Regions from separate parts of the Neobacillus pocheonensis genome, predicted to be linked through region 2. Evidence: a T-box and tRNA genes for the amino acid it is inferred to sense, from the RefSeq annotation. Region 2 holds a T-box; the other holds one or more tRNA genes.
The links. The T-box of region 2 lies ahead of leuS (leucine--tRNA ligase). A T-box ahead of a tRNA ligase gene usually reads a tRNA of that ligase, here a tRNA-Leu.
Positions count from the first base shown of each region.

Region 1: it has a tRNA-Leu gene. The T-box ahead of leuS (leucine--tRNA ligase) is inferred to sense a tRNA for this amino acid. The anticodon was not compared.

Region 1 covers NZ_JBCNAD010000012.1:737-8,435, reverse strand. Annotated here, with positions in the region: gene ABES02_RS06730 (PrkA family serine protein kinase) at 1-509, opposite strand, end outside; gene nfsA (oxygen-insensitive NADPH nitroreductase) at 858-1,607, opposite strand; gene trmL (tRNA (uridine(34)/cytosine(34)/5-carboxymethylaminomethyluridine(34)-2'-O)-methyltransferase TrmL) at 1,663-2,136, opposite strand; gene ABES02_RS06715 (amidase domain-containing protein) at 2,208-3,080, opposite strand; gene queG (tRNA epoxyqueuosine(34) reductase QueG) at 3,158-4,288, opposite strand; gene ABES02_RS06705 (B3/B4 domain-containing protein) at 4,398-5,063, shown strand; tRNA gene ABES02_RS06700 (tRNA-Gly) at 5,126-5,199, opposite strand; gene ABES02_RS06695 (lysophospholipase) at 5,404-6,327, opposite strand; tRNA gene ABES02_RS06690 (tRNA-Leu) at 6,540-6,620, opposite strand; tRNA gene ABES02_RS06685 (tRNA-Leu) at 6,648-6,733, opposite strand; tRNA gene ABES02_RS06680 (tRNA-Cys) at 6,778-6,851, opposite strand; tRNA gene ABES02_RS06675 (tRNA-Gly) at 6,862-6,936, opposite strand; tRNA gene ABES02_RS06670 (tRNA-Gln) at 6,942-7,016, opposite strand; tRNA gene ABES02_RS06665 (tRNA-His) at 7,057-7,132, opposite strand; tRNA gene ABES02_RS06660 (tRNA-Trp) at 7,144-7,217, opposite strand; tRNA gene ABES02_RS06655 (tRNA-Tyr) at 7,223-7,307, opposite strand; tRNA gene ABES02_RS06650 (tRNA-Phe) at 7,358-7,433, opposite strand; tRNA gene ABES02_RS06645 (tRNA-Asp) at 7,606-7,682, opposite strand; tRNA gene ABES02_RS06640 (tRNA-Met) at 7,686-7,699, opposite strand, start outside.
Region 2 covers NZ_JBCNAD010000006.1:56,283-63,981, reverse strand. Annotated here, with positions in the region: gene ABES02_RS02535 (class I SAM-dependent methyltransferase) at 1-187, opposite strand, end outside; gene ABES02_RS02530 (TIGR01212 family radical SAM protein) at 192-1,142, opposite strand; gene ABES02_RS02525 (YtzC family protein) at 1,376-1,639, shown strand; gene ABES02_RS02520 (glycogen biosynthesis protein GlgD) at 1,655-1,834, shown strand; gene ABES02_RS02515 (NapC/NirT family cytochrome c) at 2,280-2,792, shown strand; gene ABES02_RS02510 (ammonia-forming cytochrome c nitrite reductase subunit c552) at 2,795-4,249, shown strand; gene ABES02_RS02505 (MDR family MFS transporter) at 4,487-5,671, shown strand; T-box leader at 5,805-6,027, shown strand; gene leuS (leucine--tRNA ligase) at 6,196-7,699, shown strand, end outside.

The DNA.
Region 1 (7,699 bases), on a different contig from region 2:
TTTAATGGCGAAAGGTTTCCTTCAATTCGAATTCCATACTCTTCATAGAAATCCGCCCGCAAATGATGTGGAATTAAATGCAGTGGATCCTCATGCATCGGGCAGCCCTTAATGGCAAATACAGACCCTCTTGCTGTATGAGAGTAGCTTTCTAAACCTCTTTTCAGCATTGTTACAAGTGTGGATTTTCCTCCACTCACTGGACCCATTAATAATAAAATACGTTTTCTAACGTCTAGCCTTTTGGCGGCTGGGTGGAAGTATTCTTCAACAAGTCGCTCTAATGCTTCTTCTAAGCCAAATAATTGATTACTAAAGAAATTGTACTTCTTCGTCCCTTTTTCTTCTTCAATTCCTGCATCCTTAATCATATTATAAACTCGAGAATGTGCAGATTGTGCTACCCATGGCTTTTCCTTCAACATCAATAGATAATCAGCGAATGATCCTTCCCAACGCAGTTTTTCCTCTTCTTCTCGATACATCTCGATTTTTTTTAAAATATCCATAAGGCCCTCCCCCTGTAGCTTAATCAGAGACGATTAATATACTCTATGCACGTTGTCTATTGAACATGCGTACCCAAGATGAGATACTGTCTATCTTTTTTGTTTCGATAAAAGGAATATTGCACTTTTCATTTTTAAAAGTTAGGCTATAATAAAGCTATATGAATTAAAAATGATAAAATGTATGACGAAGGGGGCAATACATAACATGAACACTTTCATCGTAATTTTAGTTTTTGTTGTATTTTTAGCAGCAATCTTCACTGCAGGATATAATGACAAACCAGGAACAAAATAAATTAATCCTTCCATACAAAAGGGCTGCTAATTTTTCTAGCAGCCCTTTTTTCATCGTAAGTCCAATTTATTCTTTTGAATAAACTCCTTCATATACATTCTATTTTGTTTTTCAAGCATTTTGCCCATCTGCTCTGTCCAGCGGTCTCTTCTTTTTCCGCCTGTTCTTTGATTATAGTAGTTAGAAATCAGATCATCATATTCTTCAAGCTGACGGTCATAAATTTCTGGATCTTGTTCATATTCGTCCTCATGGTAAATATGTTCAAACGGAAGCCTTGGTTTTCGGTCTGTCTGTTTTGTGGGATATCCAACAGCTAGTCCAAACAAAGGAATTACACGCTCTGGTGTTTTTAATACCTTTTGAACCTCTTCCAGCTGATTGCGAATACCACCTATGTAACAAATTCCTAGTCCCAGAGATTCCGCAGCAATAGCGGCATTTTGTGCTGCTAGCGAAGCATCGATGAGAGAAACCATAAATTTCTCCGTACTTTCAATCGATAGGCTCACATCTTTTTGTTCTTTTTCTCCAATAAGGGTATGGCGAAACAGGTCTGCACAAAAAACAAAAAAATGTCCGTTTTTCTCTACATATTCTTGGTTGCCTGCTAGTTCAGCTAACTTTCTTTTCTTCTCCTTATCCTTTACACCAATGATTGAGTAAGCTTGAATAAAGCTTGAGGTTGATGCTGATTGGGCACACGATACAATTGTCCTGATTTGCTCGTTAGTTAAAGGCTTGTCCTCAAAGTGCCGGAGTGAGCGATGATTAAGAATGGTTTCAATAACGTTGTTCATATCTTTGTTCCTTTCTATAAACGAAAGGAGGTCCCTAATAATAGGCCTCCTTTGTTTACTTTAAATGGGCATAGTCTTGCTGGCGCAGTGCTTCATAAATTAGTATTGCTGCTGTATTGGAGAGGTTTAGTGAGCGAATGTTTTCATTCATTGGAATCCTTAAACTAACCTCTTTATTTTTTTCAATAACGTCCTTTGGAAGACCCGTCGTTTCACGCCCAAAGATAAAATAATAATCTTTCTCTGGATTGCTGTAATCAAAACTACTATGCGGCTTTTGTCCAAATTTTGTTAGGTAGAAAAATTCCCCGCCAGCATTTTTTTCGTAAAACTCCTCTAATGAATCATAATATACAATATTTACATGCTCCCAATAATCCAAGCCCGCTCTTTTTAACATCTTATCATCTGTTGAAAAGCCGAGTGGCCGAATCAAATGTAAATTGGTATCGGTTCCTGCACAAGTTCTGGCAATATTTCCTGTATTAGATGGGATTTGTGGTTGATATAGTACTACATGTATGGACACGAATTTCACCTCAGATAAATAACTCTATAAAAAATTATACCACTATGTTGACTGCTTTCAACATTAGTGCCTCAATCGAGGATATGGTAAAACTTATATTTAATATTCGGTGTATAGGCTGAAGAATCCTCATATGCCCAATATCTCATTCGGCTATTGTACGTGTGTGCATTAACTAACGGCATTCCATTTGCATCCTTAGCCGTGATAATCGTATTGTGGTTGAACCTGCCATCCCCTTCAAAATCATAGCAAATTACATCTCCTAATACCAATTGGTCAGGACTACTAACTTGCTTTGCCCTTAAACCGATTGTTGAGTTAGATAAATACAATCTTAATGAGTTAGCAATGGCCCAACTAAAACTCCAGTTATGATTTTGCATCCACCATCCAGCACCACGGCTCGGGTAGCCTCTCATAGGCGCTCCGCCTACATGGAGACATTGGGAGATAAAATTCGTACAATCATTTTCAAACTTTTTATAGGCAGGATTATAGCTATTCCACCAGCGTTCAGCATATTGAATTGCTTTTAAGCGGTTATATTGAAAACTTAAGCGGTCATGGTTATCAGCAATGAAAGGCTGAGAATCCCCCACATGTAGGGATCCATTTTCTACAGGCTTTATCTCCCCATCCATTATTAATGTTTCCTTATAAAATTTGGCTAATCTTTCTTCAACTTCTTCCTCCATGTAAAGATTGCCTTTTTGTTTAATTAAATATTGATAATGTGCATTGTATCTTATAGATTGGAATTCCTCTTCATTCGTTTTTTCGATAATCCTTCCAGCTGCCTTCACTTTCACGATTTCTGCAGACCTTTTTGCTAATGATTCTAGTTTCCTCTCTGCTTTTGAAAAATAATCCTTAGGACTTCTATGGTTCGCAACAAATTGCTGTGCCCTTTTTTCAAATAGTTCCTGAAGAATTTCACGCATTTTCTTCACCCCTTTCCTTTCATACATATGAAAGAAGATGAAAAAAAAGAGCGAAACCCTTTGGCCGCTCCGATAGATCAATTTTTAAAGCTTAATCCTTTTTCAATCTCAATTTGCACTTCTATGTCGGTTTCCTGCTCTTTTGCCTTTTTCAATGCTGCATTTGCGGTTTCACCGCCAATTTTACCAAGTGCCCAGGCTGTCGTCCCTTTTATTGCAGCGCTTGGTTCATTTTCTAAAATGGTAATTAAATCGGGGACTGCCGTTTCATCCTTAAAATGGGCAAGAGCGATAATGGCATTCCGTTGAATTGGCTTTTTCCCTCTCCACGATCCTGCTACAGAACCAAACTGATTTTTAAATTCACGGTTACTTAATTTTAATATCGGTCTTAATAATGGTTTTGCAATCTCAAGGTCTGGCTCCATTTCTTTATGAAAATGAAAGTTTTTTCCCTTATTATGAGGACAAGCTGTTTGGCAGGAGTCACAGCCATAAATGCGATTTCCAATCTTTTCTCTAAACTCATCTGGAATAATTCCTTTTGTTTGCGTTAAAAATGAAATACAACGTTGTGCATTAATTTGCCCTCCCTGGATCAATGCACCTGTTGGGCAGGCTTCCAAACATTTTGTGCAGGTCCCACATTGATCTTCTATTGGTGTATCTGGCACAAATGGGATGCTGGTAATCATTTCACCTAAATAAACATAGGAGCCAAATTCAGGGGTGATAATGGCGCAGTTTTTCCCGCTCCAGCCAATTCCTGCTCTTTCTGCAACCGCACGATCTGAGAGCTCGCCTGTATCGACCATTGATTTTAAACGAGCTTCCGGTACCTTTGATAAAATAAACTCTTCCAGCTTTTGGAGCCTGTCTTTGAGAATATGATGATAATCCAGGCCCCATGAAGCCCTGCTAAAAATCCCTCTTCTTTCTCCCTTTTTACTTTCAACCCGTTCATTCATTTTGGAAGGATATGCGAGGGCAATCGAAATAATGGATCTAGGTTCTTCCAGAAGATTAGATGGATTAACTCGTTTCTCAATATCAGGCTCTTCAAAACCAGATTGGTATCCAAGTTCTTGTTGTTTTGTTAGTCGATTTTTCAACTCAGTGAATGGGTCAGCGCTAGTAAAACCGATTTTATCAATACCGATTTCTTTACTGTAAGCAATAAGTTCCTCTTTCAATTTGTTAATCTCCACTTTTTTCCCCACCCTTCCCGAATATTGATCTATTTTAGAGGTCGTTTAATTATTGTTAGGACATCACTTTATGATAAACTATTTTCAATGATTTTTGGAGGTGGGAATGTTGGAAATTCAAGTTTCATCAGACCTTTTCATGGAGATTCCTAATTTTAAATTAGGCGTTATCGAATATAAGGGGATTACGGTTGGTGATTCACCACAAATGCTTAAGGGACGACTCCAGATGTTTCAGGAGTCTATATTTTTTGAATTAGAGGATAAAACGGTAACGGATTTTCCCGGCATTAAAGAATGGCGTTCTATTTTTAAAAAGCTTGGCAAGGATCCAAATCGGTACCGTCCTTCTGCGGAGGCTCTTTTCAAGAGGATTCAAAAGCAAAATTATCTTTCATCTGTTCAAAGTGCAATTGATATTAATAATTTTTTCTCGTTACAATATCAAGTTCCTATCGGTATTTACGATCTGGATTGTTTGGAAGGACCTGTGGAGGTTCGGGTAGGTGTGGAGGGCCAGGAGTACATTGGATTAAATGGTCGCTCTAATTCATTGGACCGGCTTATAATAGCATCTGATTTGATTGGACCGTTTGGGAGTCCTTTCGTTGATTCTGTAAGAACACCAGTAACCTTAGATACCAAAAATGCTCTTCAAATTATTTATTTGAGACCATCAACAGATTTGGAAAATGCTAATAGACTGACGGAATCGTTAATGAATATGTTTATTCAAATACACGGCGGAGAAGGTACGTTTCGAGTTTTGGGTTGATAATAAAAAAACGCAATGCATCGTTCTCCATTGAAACGGTACACTGCGTTAGTTAATATGTATGGAGCGGGTGATGAGAATCGAACTCACAACATCAGCTTGGAAGGCTGAGGTTTTACCACTAAACTACACCCGCATTTATATACAAGATTTAAATATCGTGTTGACTTTTATAATATTAAACCCAATTCTTCATAAAGTCAAGTGATATCTGCAGTTTTTGTCGAATAAAATAGAAAAACATAATTTATGGGAAACAACATGCGTTCATAGTGCCCAGGACTTACTAAAAAGTAATCCTCCGGGCACTATCAATGGCTCAGAGTGCCCGGTGCTGTACTCAAACATGTCTCCCAATCCAATTGATAATATCAGCATAAACATCTTCTTTATTCGTTTCATTCAATATCTCATGACGAGCACCTTCATACAACTGATAAGTTACATCTTCAATTCCTGCCTGTTGATATGCCTTAAATGTTTTCAAAACACCTTTGGCATTACTTCCAACAGGATCTTCCCTGCCAGAAATTAAGAAGATTGGTAATTTAGTAGGAATCATCTTAAGGTTTTCTGGTTTATTAATGGATTCAATTCCTGTAAGTAAATCATTAAAGAAACCTGAAGTGAATATTCCACCACACATAGGATCCTCAATATACTTATCAACTTCTCGGTCTTCCCTACTTAACCAATCAAATTCTGTACGGGTGGGTTTGAAACCTTTATTATAACTTCCAAACGTCAAATTATTTAACAGTGAGCTAGGTGTCTGAGGTCCCTTCTTTCTCATTTCCCTTGCAGCAATTAGCTGGCCGATTTTCCCCATGATTCCAGGATTACCACCAGTCCCACTCAATATTACACCAGCTAGATTATCCCCATATAACTGAATATACCGTCTTGATAAAAATGAACCCATACTATGCCCAAATAAAATAATTGGGACATCGGGATATTCTTTTTCTATTCTGGTGGTGAGTAGATGCATATCGCGTACTACTTTTTCAAATCCCTGCTCATCTGCAAAATAGCCGCTGCAATTATTTAATTGAGCAGTTATTCCATGTCCACGATGATCATTGCCATATACAATGAAGTTATGGGAAACTAATTCGTTTGCAAAATTATCATAACGCTCTATATGCTCGGCCATTCCATGAGCAATTTGAATAATTGCATTTGGCCTTGTTTTACTTTCTGAATCCCATTTTCTCGTAAAAATTTCAACACCATCATCTGATTTAAAGGTAAATGATTTCATGGCACCCATCCTTTATACGAGTGTTTATTATAGAAAAAAACTCCCGCATTTGCTCATTATAAAGAACATTGTGTGAGTCTCGTTTTCTCTTAAACATTAATAAACTTAACCTGAATATAAAAGAGGGATAAAAAATTGTCAATTACTTTTGAAATTTAGATACAATCCAAAATAAAAAACGCTTCTCATAAAAATGAGAAACGTTTTTGTGATACCGGTGGTCGGGGTCGAACCGACACTCCAGAGGAACACGATTTTGAGTCGTGCGCGTCTGCCAATTCCGCCACACCGGCGTAATGAAATTGTTTTAATAAAGCTAATGCCGAGGACCGGAATCGAACCGGTACGGTAGTCACCTACCGCAGGATTTTAAGTCCTGTGCGTCTGCCAGTTCCGCCACCCCGGCTAAATATAATAACCTGTTCTAAACTAAACTAAACATAAAAATTATGGAGGCGGCAACCGGATTCGAACCGGTGGTAAAGGTTTTGCAGACCTCTGCCTTACCACTTGGCTATGCCGCCATATAATTATTGGAGCGGAAGACGGGATTCGAACCCGCGACCCCCACCTTGGCAAGGTGGTGTTCTACCACTGAACTACTTCCGCGAAAATGGCTGGGCTAGCTGGATTTGAACCAACGCATGTCGCAGTCAAAGTGCGATGCCTTACCGCTTGGCTATAGCCCAATGTTAAAACAAATTAGAAATATTTTTATTGAAAATATTATGGGGCGACTGATGGGAATCGAACCCACGAATGCCTGAACCACAATCAGGTGCGTTAACCACTTCGCCACAATCGCCACAATATAATTGGCAGGGGTAGTAGGAATTGAACCCACACCAAAGGTTTTGGAGACCTTCGTTCTACCTTTAAACTATACCCCTATAAATGGTGGAGGGGGACGGATTCGAACCGCCGAACCCGGAGGGAGCGGATTTACAGTCCGCCGCGTTTAGCCACTTCGCTACCCCTCCACATATAATATACACAATACAATTTATGGTGCCAGCAATATAGAATCAAATGGTGGCTCAGGACGGAATCGAACCGCCGACACAAGGATTTTCAGTCCTTTGCTCTACCGACTGAGCTACTGAGCCATATTAAATCAATTTCCTACAATTAATATGAGGTAAGGCCTTTGCTCAAAAGAACTCTCGTTCTTTCTCGCAGATTGCCTCTGAAGCTTAATCGATGATGTAAGCAATCTGCTCTACCGACTGAGCTACTGAGCCATATTAATAAATTCTATTGAGCCATTTCCATTTAAAATGGCGGTCTGGACGGGACTCGAACCCGCGACCTCCTGCGTGACAGGCAGGCATTCTAACCAACTGAACTACCAGACCGTATTGCGGGGACAGGA
Region 2 (7,699 bases):
CCTTACTCGTTTCAATGGCTTCCGCCTGAACATCAAAACCGTATACTTTACCGGATTCGCCTACTAATTCAGCTAGAAACAGTGCATCATGCCCATTTCCTAAAGTGGCATCCACTACGACATCGCCAGGTTGAACAGCCTTTTTTATTAAGCTTTTTGCAAACGGAAGAATTCGCTCCATTTTCATCGGTTTAAACTCCTTGAAAAAATTTACCCTGCCAGCTCCCTCTTCGCTTTAGTTCCGCATCAATGGAATTTAGCACTTCCCATTTATTTACGCTCCACATTGGCCCGACCATTAAGTCAATTGGTCCATCACCTGTAATTCGATGGACAATCATTTCCGGAGGTAGAATTTCCAGTTGGTCGCATACTAGGTTGACATAGTCATCTTGTGAAAGGAACTCAAGCATACCCTTTTCATATTGCTTTACCAATGGCGTCCCCTTTAAAAGGTGGAGTAAGTGAATTTTAATCCCTTGCACATCCAACTTGGCGACTTCTCGTGCTGTTTCCATCATCATGTCATACGTTTCAAGCGGCAGCCCATTAATTAAATGCGAACAAATACGGATTCCATGCTTTCTTAGTTTATTAACTCCCTCAACATAACATTGAAAGTCATGAGCACGGTTGATTAGTAACGCCGTCCGTTCATGTACTGTTTGCAGGCCAAGTTCCACCCATAAATAAGTACGTTGGTTTAATTCAGCTAAATATTCGACTACATCATCAGGAAGACAGTCGGGCCTGGTAGCGATCGACAGTCCTACTACATCTTCTTGGTTCAAAACAGTCTCAAACTTTTCCCTTAATACTTCAACTGGGGCGTGGGTATTTGTGTAGGCTTGGAAGTAGGCCATATATTTGCCATCCTTCCATTTTGTATGCATTTTTTCTTTGATTTCGTTGAATTGAGTTGCTAAGGATTCTGTACGGTTTCCTGCGAAATCCCCGGAGCCTGCGGCACTGCAGAAGGTACAGCCGCCATGGGCTACCGTACCGTCACGATTAGGGCAGTCAAATCCGCCATCCAACGCCACTTTAAACACCTTATGGCCAAATTGATTTCGAAGGTGATAATTCCATGTATGATAACGTTTATTATCAGCTGCATATAGAAAAGGTTTGGTCTGAAGCATCAGAAAACCTCCTTTTTTTAATAAAAGACTGCGTAATTTCGATTTTAACATGAAGCGAATAGCTAATCCATTGCAATTATCACACGTAGATTCCCAATATTTATCATTTCGTTCCTGTCATAGGAAAGTGAAGGGTGAACACAATAAGAAATGAAGCAGTGCGCTTCATCGAAAAGCGGAAGCGCCTAGGCGCTGCTGCTAGACGACAGGTAAAAATGAAGGGGGTTCTATTGATGGCTACTCGTGAATCCATGGAAACTTTAATGCAGCAATGTGAGGATGCTATTCGATATTCTCAGGATCAGTACAAGGATAGCAGCCTTCAAGAGCATTATAATAACGATGATTACACAAAAGCATTACAAACGCTTGAAGAAACCTATCAGGATATTTGTACAATGGCTCACAGTGCGAATTCACAGCAGCGCGAGCAGCTTCACAGAATGAGACTCCAAATTCAACAGCTGCAAAACAATATGATTTTACAAGGGCATTAAGAGGAGGAGAACCTTTTGAAAAAACGCTCAAAGCAGCAAAACCCCGAACAAAAAACACGGAATGGCATCAATAATCAAGATCTTGAACTCGGACAGGATTTCGATCTTGTGAAGCAGTCTAAAAAGCAATATGAAAAATCCGGCGGCCAACCAGTAAAATCGAAAATGCACCAAGAGAAAGATCAATCATCATAATAAAAAAGCAAGATCCCTCAAAAAAATTTTTTTTGAGGGATCTTTTTCTCTCTTCCATTTATTTAAATAAGTGCTAAAAATCACTTATTGAATCAATTTCTCATCAAAAACACCTTTTAAATAGGATAAAATCTTGTTCACACTTTAGAAACAACTCAAATTTAATGTGTGACGTACGTCACAGATTGACACTTTTTTTCATGGTTTAAATAAGGTATTGGATTACAAAATTTAAATCCAAAACTCCACTTTTTGCTAGATATACTATTCGTTTCTAGCACCTTTTTTTCAGAATTCATGTGAAGTCGTTTACAACAATTCCGTAAATACATAAAAGCCTAGTAAAAAAAATTCTGCTTTGCAAGTGATGTCACATAGGGATTAAGGTACAAATGTACTTTAACTATAAAAAAAGAGAGAGAAAGATTTTATGGGAGGTGAAGAGATGTTTAAGAAACTGATCAAAATGGACAAAAAGCTTTTGATTGTCCTGGCTTTGTTGGGAGGAGTATTTTTATCGCTGGCAACCGTCAAAACAATGGCCTACACAGATTCACCGGGCTTTTGTCAAAACTGCCACACGATGCAATCGGTCTATACTTCGTTTATGGACTCGACTCACGCGAAATTGTCCTGTAATGACTGCCATCTTCCTCACGAGAATATAGCGAAAAAGCTATTTTTCAAAGGAAGAGCAGGGATGACACATGTGTACTACAACTCATTAGGAACAAAGGATATACCTGATGTTATCCATGCAACTGACCGCACAACGAAAGTCATTAACGAAAACTGTATCTCCTGCCACAAAAGTACAATTACCAATGTCTCACATGATGCAAAGGATAGTTGTGTATCCTGCCACAAAACTGTACCGCATGGGAAAGGCTTTAAAGACGATCATTATAAAGAGCCACCTAAATCAGGAGAGTTATTAGAGAAAAAGGGAGGATTTTAAAAATGGGAAGGTTAAGATATGGGGCATATCTTCTCCTGCTGGCATTGGTTTTGATTATTACCGGATGTGGACATGATTCCAGTGAGAAAACAGCCGCTGCAGCAGGTCAAAAGACAACAGGCCTATCTGATGACGAAATTAGCAATGAAGCGTTTAAAAAATTATTCCCGCTTCAGTATAACAGCTATAAGAAAAATGAAAAAATGGAAGACACTACCTATGGAGGTTCTTTAAAAGTCAGCAAATATGGAGCAGATAAAGAGCCGCTGTTGCCAATCCTTTTCAACGGCTATGGGTTTGCGACGGAGTACAATGAAGAACGCGGCCATACTTATGCGCTCGAAGATATTCGCAGTATTAAACGGATTACCGATAAATCTGTGGGTTCTTGTTACACATGTAAATCTACCGCCGTGCCAAAAATGATTGAAGAAATGGGTGACCACTATTGGGGAGCAAATTTTAACAAAGAAATTTGGCCAAAAGGGGAAGCCATGGGCCATTCGCCAATTGGCTGTTCTGACTGCCATGATCCGAAAACAATGGATTTACGGGTAACACGGCCAAGCTTCTTTAAAGCACTAAAAGCACAAGGTGTGGACGTTTCCAATCCAACGAAGAATGAAATGCGCAGCTATGTTTGCGGTCAGTGCCATGTTGAGTATTATTTTTCTGCTAAAAACAGCGAAGTTACATTCCCTTGGACAAAAGGCTTCAAGCCAGAAGATATGTATGAATACTACAATACGATTGCCAAACAAAATGGTTTTGAAAAAGACTGGATTAGCAATATTTCCGGAACACCAATGCTAAAATCGCAGCACCCAGAATATGAAACCCATATGTCAGGTACGCATGGTAAAGCGGACGTTTCTTGCGCCGATTGTCATATGCCATATGAGCGTGTCGATGGAAAAAGAAAAATCACCTCACACTGGTGGACTTCACCTCTTAAGACCATGCAAACTTCTTGCGGACAGTGCCATGGTGACCGCGATTTAGATAAACTAAAAGATCGTGTCCTAGAAATTCAAGAAGCAAACGTAAGTGCGTTACATGATGCACAAAACGTATCAACGACTTCACACTACTATGTAAACAAAATGATTACGTCTGGTGTAAGTAAAGATAAAATTAAGCAAGTACAGGAATATGTACGTCAGGGCCAATGGTATTGGGATATCGTTGCCGCAGAAAACTCTGCAGGCTTCCACAACCCACAAGGATCGATGGATTCGCTAAGGATTTCCATTGAGCAATCCAACAAAGCCATCCGCCTAGCAACAGAAGAGTTAGTGAAAAAAGGCGTCAATATGGAAGAGCTTGATAAGGAAATTGATAAAGTGAAAAAAGCAGTCTTAGATGAAAAAGTGAATGAAAAGAAAAAGGACAAGGCTGTAAATGCCTATTTCCCAGCGCAGGCTCCAGTAGTACCGGCAACACCAGTAAAAAAATAGACCCTTTCCATTGATGTTCTTATTCGTCCCGCCAAGAAGGAATAAGAAGTTTGGGAAAGAGCCTGAGAATAAAATGAGTTTCGAAAACACTGTTTCTTTTGTAGAGACAGTGTTTTCTTGTATTATTTTGTCAAAATATTGGCAAGGTGTCAACGGAGAAAAAGATTGCACTCAGTCAGGAAAACATCTAAAATTACCTAGGGTGTCGAAATATTTTATTACAAAGGAGCGTTTTTCATGCCACGTGCCTTATGGCTCTTAATTATCGGGATGGCAGTGAATGTAATCGGCTCTTCTTTTTTATGGCCTTTAAACACTATCTATATTCACGATCATTTAGGAAAATCTTTATCGGTTGCAGGCATTGTTCTGATGCTAAATGCAGGAGCAAACGTAATCGGAAATTTATACGGCGGTCATTTATTTGATAAAATCGGCGGCTATAAATCTGTTCTTCTAGGTATCTCCATTTCACTCACAGCCCTTATCGGATTAACCTTCTGGCATGGTTGGCCAGAGTATGTTATTTTTCTTACGATAGTTGGCATTGGAACAGGAATCATTTTTCCATCGATGTATGCAATGGCAGGATCGGTTTGGAAGGAAGGCGGGAGAAAGGCATTTAATGCTCTTTATGTCGCACAAAACCTGGGTGTAGCAGTGGGAGCTGCACTTGGAGGATTGGTGGCAGATTACTCGTTTCAACTGATCTTCCTTGCCAATATGATCATGTATGTCATCTTCATGCTTATTGCCGTTTTCGGCTATAAAGGAATATTAATTGATTCGACAAAGCAGGAAAATAACGGAGAATCAGCAAAGGGTGTTAAAGTAAAAGCCAACCTACAAGCATTACTAATTCTATGTTTAGGCTATTTACTTTGCTGGGTAGCGTATGTCCAGTGGACGACGACGATCGCCTCATATACGCAGGAAATCAACATTTCGCTCACACAATATAGCTTTTTATGGACCATTAATGGAGCAATTATCGTACTAGGCCAGCCGCTTTTAAATGGAGTACTGAAATATCTCTCTTCTTCATTAAAGCTGCAAATCCTTATTGGTATTGGCATTTTCATTGTGTCATTTATTGTTGCAGGCAATGCCAGCGCCTTTCCAGGGTTTCTCGTTGCGATGATTATCTTAACAATTGGTGAAATGTTCATCTGGCCTGCTGTTCCGACAGTCGCATTCAGTCTAGCACCGAAGGGCCGAGAGGGCTTTTACCAAGGAATCGTCAACAGCACCGCAACCGGAGGAAGAATGATTGGACCTCTCTTGGGAGGAATGCTAGTAGATTTATATAGTATGTCTGCATTATTTACCGTATTAATTGCTTTATTCTTAATTTCCATCGTAACAACACTTCTATACGATCGTAGCATAAGGGTGACAGGCACCGTCCGTGGACAAATTTAGTGTTTTGTCCACGTGGGGTGGAGGGTGAAACTTAGGTTTAAAGCAACATGTAATTGTCAATCATGAAAATAGGCAGCTGGGTTACTTGCATATTGTTGGGAAATTTAATACAATAACCGTAATACTTTATATTGAAAAAACAGTGACTAGGAGTAGTAATGATCCATATCCGAACTAGAGAGTTGACGGCTGGTGAAAGTCAACCGGATACATCATGAACTCGCCTATGAGTTGCAAGCATGAATTTAAAGTAATGTTTGCCGTTTACCGCGTTAAGGAGAATGAAGCGAGTGTTTTATAACACTAATGTGGGTGGTACCGCGGGAAGATACATACACAATCCTCTCGTCCCTTTTTGGGATGAGAGGTTTTTTTATTTTTTTTATCTAGCTACAGCGCCTAGCCCCTCTTTGGTCTAAGCCAATCCGTCGAAAAGGTTAAAAAGCAACCTTTCCGCCGGCTCGACTTATGCTTGTCGGGGCTGGTTAAGGCGCTTCCGCTTTTATTTTAAGGAGGAACAGAGTATGAGTTTCGATCATCAACAAATCGAAAAAAAGTGGCAAAAGAAATGGGAAGAAGAAAAAACATTTAAAACAAGCGAAGAATATGATAAACGAAAATTCTACGCTTTAGATATGTTTCCATATCCATCAGGGGCCGGGCTCCATGTAGGACACCCTGAGGGCTACACAGCAACCGATATCCTTTCACGCATGAAGCGGATGCAGGGATATAACGTTCTTCATCCAATGGGATGGGACGCATTCGGACTACCGGCAGAACAATATGCTTTAGATACTGGTAACGACCCGGCAGAATTCACCGAGAAGAATATCAATACCTTCCGCAGACAAATCAAAGCATTAGGTTTCTCATACGATTGGGACCGTGAAGTAAATACAACCGATCCTGAATACTATAAGTGGACGCAATGGATTTTCTTAAAGCTTTGGGAAAAAGGCCTCGCCTATATCGATGAAGTAGCCGTGAACTGGTGCCCAGCACTTGGAACCGTACTTGCAAATGAAGAGGTTATCGATGGTAAGAGCGAACGCGGGGGACATCCAGTTGAACGCCGCCCAATGAAGCAATGGATGCTAAAAATTACTGCATACGGCGATCGGTTGCTTGAAGATTTAGAAGAGCTTGATTGGCCAGAAAGCTTAAAAGAAATGCAGCGCAATTGGATTGGCCGTTCAGAAGGAGCCGAAGTAACTTTTGCCATTGATGGTCATGACGAAACCTTCACAGTGTTCACAACTCGCCCGGATACATTATTCGGTGCCACCTACGCAGTATTGGCTCCAGAGCATGCATTTGTTGATACCATTACAACTGTGGAGCAGCGCGCGGCCGTTGATGCTTATTTAGATAAGGTTAAAATGAAAAGCGATTTAGAGCGTACCGACCTTGCTAAAGAAAAAACAGGTGTGTTTACTGGTGCGTATGCTATCAATCCGGCAAATGGGGAAAAAATGCCTATCTGGATTGCTGATTATGTCCTTGTCAGCTATGGAACAGGTGCCATTATGGCTGTCCCGGCTCACGATGAGCGCGACTATGAATTTGCCTCAGAATTCGGTCTGCCAATTAAAGCTGTTGTTGCTGGCGGAGATATCGAAAAAGAAGCCTATACCGGTGATGGCGAACATATTAATTCCGATTTCTTAAATGGTTTAAATAAAGAAGAAGCGATTTCAAAAATGATTTCTTGGTTAGAGGAAAAAGGCATCGGTACCAAAAAGGTAACCTTCCGTTTACGTGATTGGTTATTTAGCCGTCAGCGTTACTGGGGCGAGCCGATTCCAATCATCCATTGGGAAGATGGCACAAGCTCGGCTGTACCGGAAGACCAGCTTCCATTAACCTTACCAAAAACGAAGGATATCAAACCATCTGGCACAGGTGAATCACCACTTGCCAATATATCCGATTGGGTAAATGTTGTCGATCCAAAAACAGGCAAAAAAGGCCGCCGTGAAACGAATACCATGCCGCAATGGGCAGGCAGTTGCTGGTATTATTTAC